DNA from 2 places in the Acuticoccus sp. MNP-M23 genome. Region 1 is predicted to be linked to the other one. Evidence: riboswitches for the same ligand, from Rfam matches in the RefSeq annotation. Region 1 holds a riboswitch; the other holds the start of a gene.
What was found. A riboswitch is a leader RNA that binds a small molecule or an ion and turns the genes downstream of it on or off. The one in region 1 is predicted to bind thiamine pyrophosphate.
Positions count from the first base shown of each region.

Region 2: linked by a shared signal. The riboswitch ahead of thiC (phosphomethylpyrimidine synthase ThiC) and the one ahead of RDV64_RS18625 (hydroxyethylthiazole kinase) in region 1 are both predicted to bind thiamine pyrophosphate.

Region 1 covers NZ_CP133480.1:4,027,385-4,034,961, forward strand. The annotation lists gene dusA (tRNA dihydrouridine(20/20a) synthase DusA) at 1-925, shown strand, start outside; gene RDV64_RS18595 (adenosylcobinamide-GDP ribazoletransferase) at 922-1,686, shown strand; gene RDV64_RS18600 (TIGR02281 family clan AA aspartic protease) at 1,683-2,393, shown strand; gene cobT (nicotinate-nucleotide--dimethylbenzimidazole phosphoribosyltransferase) at 2,390-3,415, shown strand; gene RDV64_RS18610 (uracil-DNA glycosylase family protein) at 3,412-4,068, shown strand; gene RDV64_RS18615 (hypothetical protein) at 4,173-4,802, shown strand; gene RDV64_RS18620 (Lrp/AsnC ligand binding domain-containing protein) at 4,846-5,082, opposite strand; TPP riboswitch at 5,217-5,314, shown strand; gene RDV64_RS18625 (hydroxyethylthiazole kinase) at 5,351-6,097, shown strand; gene thiE (thiamine phosphate synthase) at 6,097-6,720, shown strand; gene thiD (bifunctional hydroxymethylpyrimidine kinase/phosphomethylpyrimidine kinase) at 6,717-7,508, shown strand.
Region 2 covers NZ_CP133480.1:4,462,654-4,470,230, reverse strand. The annotation lists gene guaB (IMP dehydrogenase) at 1-831, shown strand, start outside; gene RDV64_RS20580 (DUF2306 domain-containing protein) at 835-1,233, shown strand; gene RDV64_RS20575 (RsmB/NOP family class I SAM-dependent RNA methyltransferase) at 1,237-2,526, shown strand; gene guaA (glutamine-hydrolyzing GMP synthase) at 2,561-4,108, shown strand; gene RDV64_RS20565 (cryptochrome/photolyase family protein) at 4,270-5,799, shown strand; gene RDV64_RS20560 (DUF2256 domain-containing protein) at 5,796-5,969, shown strand; TPP riboswitch at 6,025-6,154, shown strand; gene thiC (phosphomethylpyrimidine synthase ThiC) at 6,252-7,577, shown strand, end outside.

The DNA.
Region 1 (7,577 bases):
CGGTGACCGCGCGCGTCTTCTGGGGTTCTCGCCGCAGGAAGAGCCGCTGGCGCTGCAGCTTGGCGGCGCGGAGCCCGGCGAACTTGCAAAGGCCGCCCGCATTGCCGCCGAGTGGGGCTACGGCGAAGTGAACCTCAATGTCGGCTGCCCGTCGGACAGGGTGCAGGGGGGCAGCTTCGGCGCCTGCCTCATGCGCGAACCGTTGCTGGTCGGCGAATGCCTGGCAGCGATGGGCGAGGCGGGCATTGCCGTCACCCTCAAGTGCCGCATTGGCGTTGATGACCAAGACCCCGAGGAAGCGCTGGACCGTGTGGCCGATGCAGCCGTTGGCGCCGGTGTCGAAGCCATCTGGGTCCATGCCCGCAAGGCGTGGCTGGAGGGCCTTTCGCCTGCCCAGAACCGCGATATTCCGCCGCTCGACTACGCCCGCGTCTTCCGCCTCAAGGCGCGGCTGCCGGTGTTTGTGGGTCTGAATGGCGGCATTGGCACGGCGGCGGAGGCGATGGCGCATCTGGCGGAGGTGGATGGGGTGATGATCGGCCGGGCCGCCTACCAGCGGCCGGCAATTCTCTCCGTCCTTGCAGGTTACGAGGGCGCTGCGGACAAGGCGCACCGGCTGAATGCGGCGCGCGCCATGGTGCCCTACGCTGCGGAATGGATTGCGCAGGGCGGGCGCCTTTCCAACGTGGTGCGGCACATGCTGGGCCTCTTCCACGGCGAGCCCGGCGCGCGTGCCTACCGCCGCACGCTGACGGTGGCCGGCCAGGCGCCGGGTGCTGACGCCGGCCTTCTGGCAGATGCGATCGACGCTGTGGAGGCCGCCGGCATTGCCGCCGCCACCGCCCGCGCCGCGGCGTTTGCCGCCCGCCCCGACGAACCGCGCGCGACTGGTGACGAAGCCGGCGCCGTCCGGGAGCCCGCATGACGGCGCGCCTCAACCGCGTCACCACCGCGCTTGCATTCTTCTCCCGCTTTCCGGTTCCGGCGCGGTTTTGCGGCGAACCGCTGCTCCAGTCCCTGCCGATGGCACCGCTTGCCGGGGTGCTGATTGCGCTGCCCGCTGCTGCGCTGATGGTGGTGGCGCACTGGATGGGCGCACAGCCGCTCCTTTCGGCAGCCCTTGCCACCGTTGCCATGGTCATCGCCACCGGCGCGCTGCACGAAGACGGGCTTGCCGATTGTGCCGACGGCTTCTGGGGCGGGGCAACCCGCGAGCGGCGGCTCGAAATCATGCACGACAGCCGCGTCGGCACCTACGGCGTTCTGGCGCTGGTGGCGGGCGTGCTCCTCAAGGTCGCGATCCTGCAAACCGCGCTTTCCGGCGGGGTGCTGTTTGCGGCCCTGTCGCTCATCGCCTCCGCGGCTGCGGCGCGCGCCGTTGCGCTTTATGCGTGGACCGGCCTTGGCCCGGCAAGGGCGGACGGGCTGGCGGTGGCGGTGGGGCGGCCCACAATCAGCACCTTCCGCAACGCGCTTCTGGTCGCGATTGCGGTCACCGCGGTTCTCACCGTGTGGTGGGCGCCGCTGGGCTTTGTGCTGGCGGCAATGGCGGCCGCCGCTGCGGCAAAGGGCTGCGCCAGCCTTGCCGATGCCAAGATCGGCGGCCACACCGGGGACGTGATCGGTGCAGGCATCATCGTCGCAGACCTTTCCTACCTCCTCGTTCTCACTATCTGGACAGTGTGACCGCAGCTTTCCCCCTCCGCCGCACGCTCGCGTCTTGCGCCGTCCTGTGCGCCGCTTCTGTTGCCGGCCGCGCCCCGGCGGCGGCGCAGGCGGTCGAGCCCGTCTCGCTCGATACGTCCGGGCCCCATGCGGCAAAGCTGATCATTCTTCTTGTGGTGCTGGGCGCCATCCTGTTCGGGATGCGGCAGGTGCGGCTGCCGGAGGTCGTGCGTGCAGCCGCCATCTGGCTGGGCGCGCTTGCTGTCCTCCTCGGCGTCTACGCTTACCGCGTGCCGCTGGAGACGGCGGGGCGCGAGATTGCCTCCGTGCTGGTCCCCGGCATGGCGGTGAACGACGGCAACAAGGTGATGGTGCGGCGCGGCTTTCAGGGCCATTTCGTGATTGGCGGCGCGGTGGATGGCGCGCCGGTGAATTTCATTTTCGACACGGGCGCCAGCCTCGTGGTTCTTGCCGCCGAGGATGCCAGCAGGGCCGGCTTTCACCCCGAGGGGCTCGATTACCGCGTTCCGGTGATGACGGCCGCGGGGATGACCGAAGTCGCGCCCGTGATCCTCGATGAAATTTCCGTCGGCTCGATCAGGCTTTCGCGCGTGCGGGCGGCCATTGCCAAGCCGGGGGATCTCGGCACAAGTCTCCTCGGCATGACCTTTCTCAACAGACTTTCCGGCTATGAGGTGCGGCGCGACCGCCTTGTTCTGAACCCATGACAGACATCACCACCCAATCCCCCCTTGAGGATTTCCGCCAGCTGGCGCTCGCTCCGCTGCCCGATCGCTCCGCTGCCCGCGCTGCAACGCTTGCGCGCGAAGCGGCACTCACCAAGCCGGCAGGCTCTCTGGGCCGGCTGGAAGAAATCTCCCTCTGGCTGACCGAGGTGAGCGGAAAGGCGCCGCCCACCGTTGCCAAGCCGCGCGTGGTCATCTTTGCCGCTGCGCACGGGGTGGCCGATGCTGGCGTGTCGGCGTTCCCCTCCAGCGTGAACCAGCAGATGCTGGCGGCCTTCCAGGCCGGCAAGGCGGCCATCAACCAGATCTGCTCCACCGGCAATATCGGCCTTTCGGTGTTCGATCTTGCGGTGGACATTCCGTCCGGAAACATCGTCAGCGAAGACGCATTCGCCAGCGAGAAGGACCTTGCCGCAACGCTCGCCTTCGGCCTTGAAGCGATTGCCGGCGGGATCGACTGCCTTGGCATCGGCGAGATGGGCATCGGCAACACCACCGTGGCCGCAGCCATCTATGCCGCCCTTTACGGCGGTTCGGCGGCGGACTGGTGCGGCGCCGGCACGGGCGTGACCGGGGAGGGGCTGCGCCGCAAGATCGACGCGGTGGACGCCGCGCTCGCCCGGATCGGACCGGAGCGCGACCCGTTGACCATTCTCCAGCGGATCGGCGGCCGCGACATTGCCGCGATGGCCGGCGCCATTCTGGCCGCCCGCACGGAAGGCGTGCCGGTTGTGGTGGACGGCTTTGTGGCCAGCGCCGCAGCCGCGATCGTTCATGCCATGGGGCCGGACGCCACCGCGCATTGCCTCTTTGCCCACTGCTCTGCCGAGAGCGCCCACGGGCGGGCGCTGGAGGCGATGGGCGGCAAGCCGCTGCTCGACCTTGGCATGCGCCTTGGCGAAGGCACCGGGGCAGCCCTTGCCATCGGCATCCTCAAGGCAGCGGCGGCCTGCCATTCCGGCATGGCGACGTTTGCGGAGGCTGGCGTCGACGGACCGGCGTGACACGGGACGGGGTTCCGGCGGACGGAGCGCCGCTCGAGGCGTTTCTAGGCGCCATGTCACGCTGCCGGATCTGCCGCGACACGCCGACCGGCGAGCCGCTTCCTCACGAACCCCGGCCGATCTTCCAGATCTCGTCCACCGCCCGGATTGCCATTTGCAGCCAGGCGCCCGGCAACAAGGCGCACGTCGCGGGGTTGCCGTTCTACGACCCGTCCGGCGTTCGCCTGCGCGACTGGATGGGCCTCGACGAGACGCAGTTCTACGACTGGTCGAAGATTGCGATCATTCCCATGGGGTTCTGTTTTCCAGGGTATGATCGCCACGGCGGGGACCTGCCGCCGCGGCGCGAGTGCGGCGCCACCTGGCATGACCGCCTGTTCCAGCGCCTGCCGCAGCTTTCGCTGTTCCTGTGCATCGGCAAATATTCGCTGTCCTACCATCTGCCGCACACACGCCGCGCATCTCTCACCGACACGGTCGGCGCATGGCGCGACATTGTGACGCAGACTGCGCCGCGCACCGTGATGGCACTGCCGCACCCGTCCTGGCGCAACAACGTCTGGCTGAAGCGAAATCCGTGGTTCGAGGCCGAGGTGCTGCCCGAGTTGCGCCGCCGCGTCGCGGACGCGTTGAGTGCGACAGATTCGACATGATTGCACGGCGCTGGCCGCTTGCGCGGCGCCAGTGTGGCAATTCTTTATCAACAGATTAATCTGTTCGTGCGGAATTGCGACCGGTGGAATGCGGAGTCTTGGTTATGCGTAATGAAATCGGGCTGTTCGGGGCGGTGCTGAGCGCCGGATTGATGCTGGGCGGCAACGCGCTGGCGCAGACGGCAGGCGGCGGCCAACAGGCGCCGGTGCGCGCCGAGGTGGTGCAGGTGGCGCCCGGCCAGCCGGCCTCTGCCGCCGTGGTGGTGACGGAGCCGGGGATCCGTGCGGTGGATGTGGCGCCTTCCGACCCTGCGTCCAATGACGCGCGCCGCATCTTCATCGACACGGGTGTGTCCGACGTCCGGGTCAACGACCTTCTGACGCAGGTGACCATGAACCGGTCGGAGCTGAGCCCGTGCCCCTCCAACGATTATATCTATGAGCGGGCGCGGCCCAAGTGGCTGTACCAGACCGGGCGGCTTATGGTCGCCATGGAGGAGGGCGCGACAGTGCGCGTTTCCTTCTCCTGCATCGAGGGTCTGCAGAGCATCAACGCCGTCCAGTTCCTGTCACTCCCGGGCGAGCGGGTGGCGCAGGTCATGCCGGTGCGGGCCGATTCGCTGGAAGCGTTCGCGAACCGGCAGCGCAATGTGCCGAGCCTTGCCGCGCCCACGGGCACCAACACTGCCGGCCAGTCCGCGCAACAGCGCGCACGCGGCGTTCCGCTGCCCTGATCGGGCAGCGCTGCGCGCCCGGCAGCAAATGGCCGGTGTGCGGTCAGAAGGCCTTGAAGGTGATGATGGTCTTGGTGTCGAGGATACCGGGCAGCGTCTGCACCTTTTCCTGCACGAAGTGGCCGATGTCGTTGTCACGCTCGACATAGAATTTGACCAGCAGGTCGTAGTCGCCTGCGGTGGAGTAGATCTCCGAGGCGATCTCCGCGTCGGCCAGGGCGTTGGCCACATCGTAGGCGCGGCCAAGCTGCGCTTTGATCAGCACGAAAAACGGCGTCATCACATCCTCCATACGCCGCTGCGGGCTTCGGCCTCTTTTGTGCCACCGGCGCCGATAGCACAAGGGTTGGCGTGCGCGGTATGGACCGGTTTGCGGATCTGTCTTGCGCCACGAGCGCGCGATCCCTAATTACCCACCATCCAAGGGGGCGCCTTCGGGCTGAGAGGCATCGTGCCGACCCCTCGCACCTGATCCGGGTCATGCCGGCGGAGGAATTGGATTTGCAACGCCTGCTGCGCTCGCGCGCCACCCCAGCCGAACCGCGCCAATGAGCGCGCCCGCTACCGTCAGCGTGCCAGCCGATGCCCACGCCCTGCGTGAGGCGGCCGGCGCCGCGCTGGACCGGATGCTTTCCCGCCGCCCGCGCGTTCACGCCATGCTGTCGCCCGTGGCGCAGCCCCTGGCCGCCAACATTGCCGCGGCGCTGGGGATCGACGTGTCCATGTCCCACGACCCCGTGGATGCACCGCAGATGGTCGCCCGGTCGCACAGCGCATTGATCAACCTTGGCATGCTCGATCCGGTCCGCCGCGAAGGTGCCGCAAAAGCTGTCCTCACCGGAACACCGTTCGTGCTTGATCCGGTGAAGATCGACCGCGCCAGCGAGCGTTTCGCCTTTGCGCAGAAGCTCATTCAGGCTGGCCCCTCTGTGATCAAGGGCAACCGCGCGGAAATGGCGGCCCTTGGCGCCATCGCCGACGATTTTGTCACCGTCACCACCGGCGCGCAGGACCTCGTCAGGGACGGGCGCCGGTGCGCGACGCTCCACAACGGCACGCCGATGCTGGACCGCGTCATCGCCACCGGCTGCGCTGCCGGCCTGCTGGTGGCGGCCATGGTTGCGGTGGAGACCGACCCCTTCGTGGCGGCAACGGCGGGCGCCGGGCTGATGGCCTTCGCCGGCGAGCTTGCCGCCGACGGCTCGCACGGCCCCGGCAGTTTTGCCGTCTCGCTGATCGACCACCTTGCCGCGCTGGACGGTGCGGCGCTCACCAAAGGCCTCCGGATAGACTGATGCTTGATCCCAGTGTGTACCTCGTCATGGGCCCGGATGTGGCCGACCCCGTGGCGCTTGCCCGCAAGGCGGTGGCCGGAGGCGTCAGCCTGATCCAGTGGCGCGACAAGACCGGCAGCACGGCCGAACAGGTGGCGCTGGTGCGCGCGCTGGTGGCGGCTGTCCCCGTGCCTGTGCTGGTGAACGACCGGGCCGACGTGGCGCTGATTGCCGGGGCAGCGGGCGTTCACGTCGGTCACGGCGATCTCACGCCGGGGGAGGCCCGCCGCATTGTGGGCGACGAGGCCATCGTCGGCCTCACCATCCACACCATGGCGGAGGCTGAGGCGGCGCTCCGTCAGCCCATCGACTATGGCTCGGTCGGCGGCGTCTTCGAAACGCACAGCAAGGTGAACCCCAACCCGCCCATCGGCATCGACGGGTTTGCCGCCATTGCGGCCTATCTCAAGGCCGAACGTGCCATGAAGGTGGTCGCCATCGCCGGCATCGATGCCGAGCGTGCCGCGCTGCTCCGCGCCGCCGGGGCAGACGGTGTGGCGGTCATGAGTGCGATCACCAGGGCGGCGGACCCGGCGCAGGCGGCCCGCACCCTCGCCACGGTATTTGCGGAGAAGGCGGCGTGATTGCGCTGACGATCGCCGGATCTGATTCGGGCGGTGGCGCCGGCATTCAGGCGGACCTGAAGACCATGAGCGCGCTTGGCGTTTACGGCGCCAGCGTGATCACGGCAATAACGGCGCAGAACACCCGCGGCGTGACGGCAGTGCACGGCATTCCGGCCGACATTGTCACCGCGCAGCTGGATGCCGTGCTGTCGGACCTCGACGTGAAGGCGATCAAGATCGGCATGGTGGGCGACCGCGCGGTGATCAGCGCCATCGCCCGCGCCCTTGCAGGCAGCCGGATCCCCATCGTGCTCGACCCGGTGATGATCGCCACCTCCGGCGACCGGCTGATCGGGGAAGGGGCGGAGAAGGCGCTCTTCAGCGAACTTTTGCCGCTCGCGACGCTGGTGACGCCCAACGTGCCGGAGGCCGGCGTTCTTCTCAATGCCAAGAGCGCGGTAGACGTCCCGCAGATGCGTGAGCAGGCCCGTGAGCTGGCGGCCCTCGGTCCGGCCATTCTGCTCAAGGGCGGACACCTGACGACCGGCGATGCCACCGATGTATTCTTCCACGAAGGGCGCCCGGAACTCTTGAGTGCGGCGCGGATCGCATCGCCCAACACCCACGGGACGGGGTGTACGCTGTCGAGCGCCGTGACCGCATTCCTTGCCCGCGGCATGGCGCTGCGTGCCGCAGTGCACGCGGCGAAGGAATATATTTCTGCCGCCATTGCAGCGTCCGACCAGCTCCAGATCGGCAGCGGACACGGGCCTGTCCATCATTTTCATGCCGTCTGGCCGCGTTAGGGATCGTTGCCGGGGCGTAAAATTACCTGCTCATTCGGGTACCCGAACCGGAACCTCCACCTTCTGGGC
Region 2 (7,577 bases), 440 kb from region 1:
GGGCGCGGCCGCCTGCGCGTCGGCGCCGCCTCCACCGTTGGCGACAAGGGCATCGAGCGCGCCGAGGCGCTGATCGACGCCGGCGTCGACCTTGTGGTGATCGACACCGCGCACGGCCACTCTTCGCTGGTGCTGGAAACCGTGCGCCGGGTGAAGCTTCTCTCCAACTCCACCCAGATCCTCGCCGGCAACGTTGCCACCCGCGACGGCACCAAGGCGCTGATCGACGCAGGCGCGGACGCCGTGAAGGTGGGCATCGGCCCCGGCTCCATCTGCACCACGCGCGTTGTGGCGGGCGTCGGCATGCCGCAGCTCACCGCCGTGATGGAAGCCGCCGCAGCCGCCTCCGGCCCCGACATTCCGGTGATTGCGGACGGCGGCATCAAGTTTTCCGGCGACCTTGCCAAGGCGCTGGCTGCCGGTGCGTCCTGCGCCATGGTCGGCTCGCTTTTGGGCGGCACCACCGAGGCGCCGGGCGAGGTCTACCTCCACCAGGGCCGCAGCTTCAAATCCTACCGCGGCATGGGCTCCATCGGCGCCATGGCGCGCGGCTCGGCCGACCGCTACTTCCAGGCCGAAGTCAGCGACAGCCTGAAGCTGGTGCCCGAGGGCATCGAGGGGCAGGTGCCGTTCCGCGGCCCGGTCGCCACCGTGCTCCACCAGCTCGTCGGCGGCCTCCGCTCCGCCATGGGCTATGTGGGCGCTGCCGACCTTGCCGAGCTGCGCGACAAGGCCCGCTTCGTGCGCATCACCAATGCCGGATTGACGGAAAGCCACGTCCACGATGTCGCCATCGTGCGCGAAAGCCCCAACTATCCGTCCGGCCGCTGATCCATGAATCTTGCGCCGCTCCTTGCTGCCGTCCCGCCGATCCCCTCCCATGCCTTTGCCGCGATGGCGGGGACGGTGATCGGCATTGCGCAGTTCGCGCTGCCGAAGGGTACGCTGCGGCACCGGGTGCTGGGTTGGGTTTTCGTGGTCGGGCTCGCCTATGTCGCGGTGACCGGCCTCTTCATTCACACGCTGCAAATCTGGGGGCAGTGGAGCCCGATCCACCTTCTGTCGATTGCGACGCTGGCGCTGTTGGTGCGCGCCGTGCTTGCCGCACGCAGCGGCAACATCGGGCGGCACAGCCGGGCGATGACGCTGATTTATCTGGGTGCGCTGGTGGTGGCGGGGGCATTCACGCTGATGCCCGGCCGGGTCATGCACAACGTCGTCGTGGGAGGCTGAGCGGTGCGGACACCAGGGCGCATTCAGGCCGCAATCGAAGTGCTGGAGGAGCTCAGCCGCCGGGAGCGCCCGGTCGCCGACGCCATCAAGGACTGGGGCCTGTCGCACCGCTTTGCCGGCTCCGGCGACCGCGCGGCCATCGCCAACCTCGTCTATGACGCGGTGCGCTGGAAACGCTCCTCGGCGTGGCGCGCCGACAATGACACGCCCCGCGGCGTGGTGCTCGGCACCCTGCGCTTTCGCTGGGGCGTCGGCCCGGACGACCTCGCCACCCTCGGCGCCGAGGGCTTCGGCTTCGGCGCACCCACCGGGGCTGAGGCCGCAGCGCTCGCCGAGGACCGCCTGTCCACAGCCCCCACCCCGGTACAGGTGGACATTCCCGACTGGCTCGCAGGCCCGTTCGAAGAAAACTTCGCCGAGGAGTGGCCGGACGAGGCCGCGGCGCTCGCCGCACGCGCGCCGCTCGACCTTCGCGTCAACACGCTGAAGGCTGACCGCGAAAAGGTGCTCCACCAGCTCAAGCGCTTTGGCGCCACGGCGGGCCGGATCAGCCCCGTCGCCGTGCGCCTTCCGGCCCGCGCGGGCTGGGAGCGGGCCCCCAACATCCAGCGCGAGGAGATTTTCCAGCGCGGCCATGTTGAGGTGCAGGACGAGGGCTCGCAAGCCGCGGCGCTTCTGGTCTACGCGCAACCCGGCGACCAGGTGCTCGACCTGTGCGCAGGCGCTGGCGGCAAGACGCTGGCCTTGGCCGCTCACATGGAAAACCGCGGCCAGATCCACGCCACCGACGCCGACGCCGGCCAGCTCGCCCCCATTTTCGAGCGGGTGAAGCGGGCAGGGGCGCGCAACGTCCAGATCCACGGCGCGCGGGACGACCTTTCGGCGCTGGAAGGCAAGATGGACCGCGTTTTGATCGACGCGCCATGCTCCGGCAGCGGCACATGGCGGCGCCGGCCCGAGACCAAGTGGCGGCTCTCTGAGCAAACGCTGGAGCGGCGGATGGAAGACCAGGCCGAAGTCCTGGAGCGCGCCCGCAGCTTCGTGCGGCCGGGCGGCTACATCGTCTACGTCACGTGCTCGATGCTGCCGCAGGAGAACGAAGGCGCCATCGACAGCTTCCTGGAGCATTCGCCCGAGTTTGCCCCGGTTTCCGCCGGCGAGGCGTGGGAAGACCTCTTCGGCGTCGGCGGCCCCAAGCCGTGGAGCGCCGACGGCATGAGCCTCACCATGACCCCCGCCGCCACCAACACCGACGGCTTCTTTCTCGCAGTCCTCGAACGGATGACCGATTGATCCGCGCCAGCACCAACACGCCCAAGGGAAACCGATGAGCCACGACACCATCCTGATCGTCGATTTCGGAAGCCAGGTGACGCAGCTCATCGCGCGGCGCGTTCGGGAGGCGGGCGTCTTCTCCGTCATCGCCCCGTTCTCCGAAGCCGCCGCCGCGTTCCGCGAGCACCAGCCGGCCGGCGTGATCTTCTCCGGCGGTCCGGGCTCCACCCACGCCGAAGGCAGCCCCCGCGCACCGCAGGAAATCGTTGACGCGGACGTGCCGATCCTCGGCATCTGCTACGGCCAGATGACGATGACCACCCAGATGGGCGGCCGCGCCGAGGCCGACGACCACCGCGAGTTCGGCCGCGCCGAAATCGAGGTGGTCGGTAAGAGCCCCTTGATCGAGGGCATCTGGTCCCCCGGCGAGAGCCACACCGTGTGGATGAGCCACGGCGACCGCGTGGTCGAGCCGGCCCCCGGGTTCGAGGTGATCGCCCGCTCCCCCGGCGCGCCGTTTGCGCTGATTGCCAACGAGGAGCGCCGCGCCTACGGCCTGATGTTCCACCCCGAGGTGGTCCACACCCCCGACGGTGCGCGCCTCATCGAGAATTTCGTGCGCCGGATCGCAGGCGCCACCGGCGACTGGACCATGGCCGCCTTCCGTGAGGAGGCGGTGGCCCGCATCCGCGCACAGGTGGGCGACGGCAAGGTGATCTGCGGGCTTTCGGGCGGCGTCGATTCGACCGTCACCGCTGTTCTGATTGCCGAGGCGATCGGCGACCAGCTCACCTGCATTTTCGTCGACCACGGCCTTTTGCGCCAGAACGAGGCGGCGGAAGTGGAGGCGATGTTCGCCGGCCGCAACGATGTGGTGTTCAACAAGGTCGACGCTTCGGACGCCTTCCTCTCCGAGCTTGCCGGCGTCACCGACCCCGAGCAGAAGCGCAAGGTCATCGGCCGCGTGTTCGTCGAGGTGTTCGAGAAGGAAGCCAAGGCCGTTGGCGGCGATTTCCTTGCACAGGGCACGCTCTACCCGGACGTGATCGAGAGCGTTTCTGCCACCGGCGGCCCCTCCGTCACCATCAAGTCGCACCACAATGTCGGCGGCCTGCCGGAGCGCATGGGCCTCAAGCTGGTGGAGCCGCTGCGGCTTCTCTTCAAGGACGAGGTGCGCGCGCTTGGCCGCGAGCTCGGCCTTGGCGAGACATTCGTCGGCCGCCACCCGTTCCCCGGACCCGGCCTTGCGATCCGCTGTCCCGGCGAGATCACCGGCGAGGGCCTCGACATCCTGCGCCGCGCCGACGCCATCTATATCGAGGAAATCCGCGCGGCCGGCCTTTACGACAAGATCTGGCAGGCCTTTGCCGTCCTGCTGCCTGTAAAGACCGTTGGCGTGATGGGCGACGCGCGCACTTACGAGCACGTCCTCGCGCTGCGCGCCGTCACCTCCACCGACGGGATGACCGCCGACGTCTACCCGTTCGACCCGATGTTCCTCTCCCGCGTCGCAAGCCGCATCGTCAACCAGGTTCGCGGCGTCAACCGCGTAGTCTACGACGTGACGTCGAAGCCGCCCGGCACCATCGAGTGGGAATGACCGCCTGACTGCGACAGGCTGACAGAGACGCGCTGCCGGACGGGGCGGCGCGATCTCACGTCACAGGCCAGCGCTCTTGGCGGCGCGTCGCTGCCGGGCAAATGTCCCGGCATGAATTCAGCGTTTGCCAGCAACCCCGGCCGGCGGGGAGCCCTTGCTCGATGACCGGCGTGCGAAACCTCATTCTCGTTCTGGGCGATCAGCTCACGCGCGGGCTGTCCAGCATTGCTGCGGGCGATCCGGCGCGCGACCGCGTGCTGATGGCCGAAGTGCACGACGAAGCCACCTACGTGCGCCACCACAAGAAGAAGATTGCATTCCTGTTTTCCGCCATGCGCCACTTTGCAGCCGAGCTGCGCGAGGCTGGCTGGCAGGTCGATTACGTCACGCTTGATGCAGACGGCAACACCGGCAGCTTCACCGGCGAGGTTGAGCGGGCGGTGGCAGCGCGCGGGCCGGAGCGGATTGTCGTCACCGAGGCTGGCGAGTGGCGCGTCGCGGCGATGATAAAGGGGTGGGAGGAGCGCTTTTGCGTGCCCGTCGATATCCTTCCGGACGATCGGTTTCTGTCGTCGATCGAGGCCTTCGCCGCGTGGGCGGACGGGCGCAAGCAGCTCCGCATGGAGTATTTTTATCGCGAGATGCGCAAGAAGACCGGGCTTCTGATGGACGGGAGCGAACCTGCCGGCGGCAAGTGGAATTTCGACCACGACAACAGAAAGCCCGCAAAGACCGATCTTTTCATGCCCCGCCCGAACGAGATTGCGCCGGACGAAACCACGCAGGGTGTCCTGGCGCTGGTTGCCGACCGGTTCGACAATCATTTCGGCGACCTCGCGCCATTCACCTTCGCCGTGACGCGGGGGGACGCCGAGGACGCATTCGCAGCGTTCGTCGACAAGGCGCTACCAAGGTTCGGGGACTATCAGGACGCAATGCTCGCCGGCGAGCCGTTCCTCTACCATTCCGTCATCGCGCTCTACATCAATGCCGGGCTTCTTGATCCGCTTAAGGTGTGCGCGGCGGTGGAGGACGCCTGGCGGGCGGGGGACGTGCCGCTCAACGCCGCAGAGGGCTTCATTCGCCAGATCATCGGCTGGCGCGAATATGTCCGCGGGATCTACTGGCTGAAGATGCCCGGCTACGAGGCCAGCAATTTCTTCGGCCACAAGCGCCCGCTGCCGGACTTCTACTGGACCGCAGAGACCGACATGATGTGCCTGCGCGAAGCGATCACGCAGACAAAGGAGCTGGCCTACGCGCACCACATCCAGCGGCTGATGGTGACCGGCAACTTCGCAATGCTGGCGGGGGTCGACCCGGCAGAGGTGCACGAGTGGTACCTGTGCGTCTACGCCGATGCCTATGAGTGGGTGGAGATGCCCAACACCATCGGGATGAGCCAGTTTGCCGATGGCGGGCTCTTGGCGTCCAAGCCCTACGCGGCGAGCGGGGCCTACATCAACCGCATGTCCGACTATTGCGGAAACTGCCGGTACGACGTGAAGCAGCGCACCGGGCCGGAGGCCTGCCCGTTCAACGCGCTTTACTGGGGTTTCGTATCCCGCAACCGGAACAGGATCGGCAACAACCCCCGCATGAAGCAGATGGTGCGGACCTATGACAGGTTTGACGGGGACGAGCAGGAGCGGATCACGCAGAGCGCAGCCGCCTTTCTGGACAGCCTGTGACGGACAAGCGCTACACCAAGAGCAACCTGCCGCAGAAGGTCTGCGCCGCTTGCGGCAGGCCGTTCGCCTGGCGGCGCAAATGGGCGCGCGACTGGGACAACGTGAAAACCTGCTCGGAGCGCTGCAAGGGCGCGCTCCGCAAGATGAATGCCCAAGAGCGCAGGGGCTGACCCGGCGATCTTTCATTCGGACAATTGACAGGGCCGGGGCACAACGGCGATCATCGACGCTCACCTGGGGGGTCCCGACAAGGGGCTGAGATTCTGCTGGTGCGGTGCCAAGGCCCGCGTAGCGCAGTGACCCGATGAACCTGATCCAGTTCATACTGGCGTAGGGATGGTGCGCGCTTCGACAGGGCCGATCCGTTAGGCGGTGGCCCGCCTTCACGCCGAAGCCTCCTGCCGTTTTTACCCGCCGAACTGGGTCTCCATTGCTTGAGCAGGGAGGCTCATTTGGACGCTTTTGCAAAGACCGTCACCACAGGTCCGTTGCCCGCCTCGCGCAAAATCCATGCGCAGGGCATCCTTCATCCGGACATCCGCGTGCCCATGCGCGAAATTGCCGTGCATCCCACCGCCGGGGAACCGCCGGTCGCCGTCTACGATTCCTCCGGACCCTATACGGACGGCAAGACGGCCGTTGCGGTGAACGCCGGACTTGCCCGCATTCGCGCGCCCTGGGTGGACGCCAGAGGCGATACCGAGGCCTATGATGGACGCGCCGTCGAGGCGGCGGACAACGGCTTCGTCTCCGCCGAACGGCTGACCCCGCCGTTTCCCGCCCGGCACCGGCCGCGTCGTGCCAAGGACGGCACGGCAGTGACGCAGCTTGCCTACGCACGGGCCGGCATCATCACGCCTGAAATGGAGTTCGTGGCGATCCGCGAAAACATCGGCCGTGACGCTGCCGCCGCCGCCACGCGCGATGGCGAGGATTTCGGCGCCGCAATTCCGGACCACGTGACGCCCGAGTTCGTCCGCGAGGAAGTGGCGCGGGGCAGGGCGATCATCCCCGCCAACATCAATCATCCGGAAGCCGAGCCGATGATCATCGGCCGCAATTTTCTGGTGAAGATCAACGCCAACATCGGCAACTCCGCCGTCACCTCGTCCATGAGCGAGGAGGTGGAGAAGATGGTCTGGGCGATCCGCTGGGGCGCGGATACGGTGATGGACCTCTCCACCGGCCGCAATATCCACAACATTCGCGACTGGATCATCCGCAACGCGCCGGTGCCCATCGGCACGGTGCCGCTCTACCAGGCGCTGGAGAAAGTCGGCGGCGTTGCAGAGGACCTCACGTGGGAAATCTACCGCGACACGCTGATCGAGCAGGCCGAGCAGGGGGTGGATTATTTCACCATCCACTCGGGGGTGCGGCTTCACATGATCCCGCTCACCGTGGACAGGGTCACCGGCATTGTCTCGCGCGGCGGGTCGATCATGGCCAAGTGGTGCCTCCACCATCACCGCGAGAGTTTTCTGTACGAGCATTTTGACGAGATCTGCGACATCTGCCGTGCCTACGACGTGTCGTTCTCGCTGGGCGACGGGCTGCGTCCGGGCTCCATCGCCGACGCCAACGACGCGGCGCAATTTGCCGAGCTGGAGACGCTGGGGGAGCTGACCGAGATTGCCTGGGCCAAGGACTGCCAGGTGATGATCGAGGGGCCGGGCCACGTTCCGATGCACAAGATCAAGGCCAACATGGACAAGCAGCTTGCCGTTTGCGGCGAGGCGCCGTTCTACACGCTGGGGCCGCTGACGACGGACATTGCG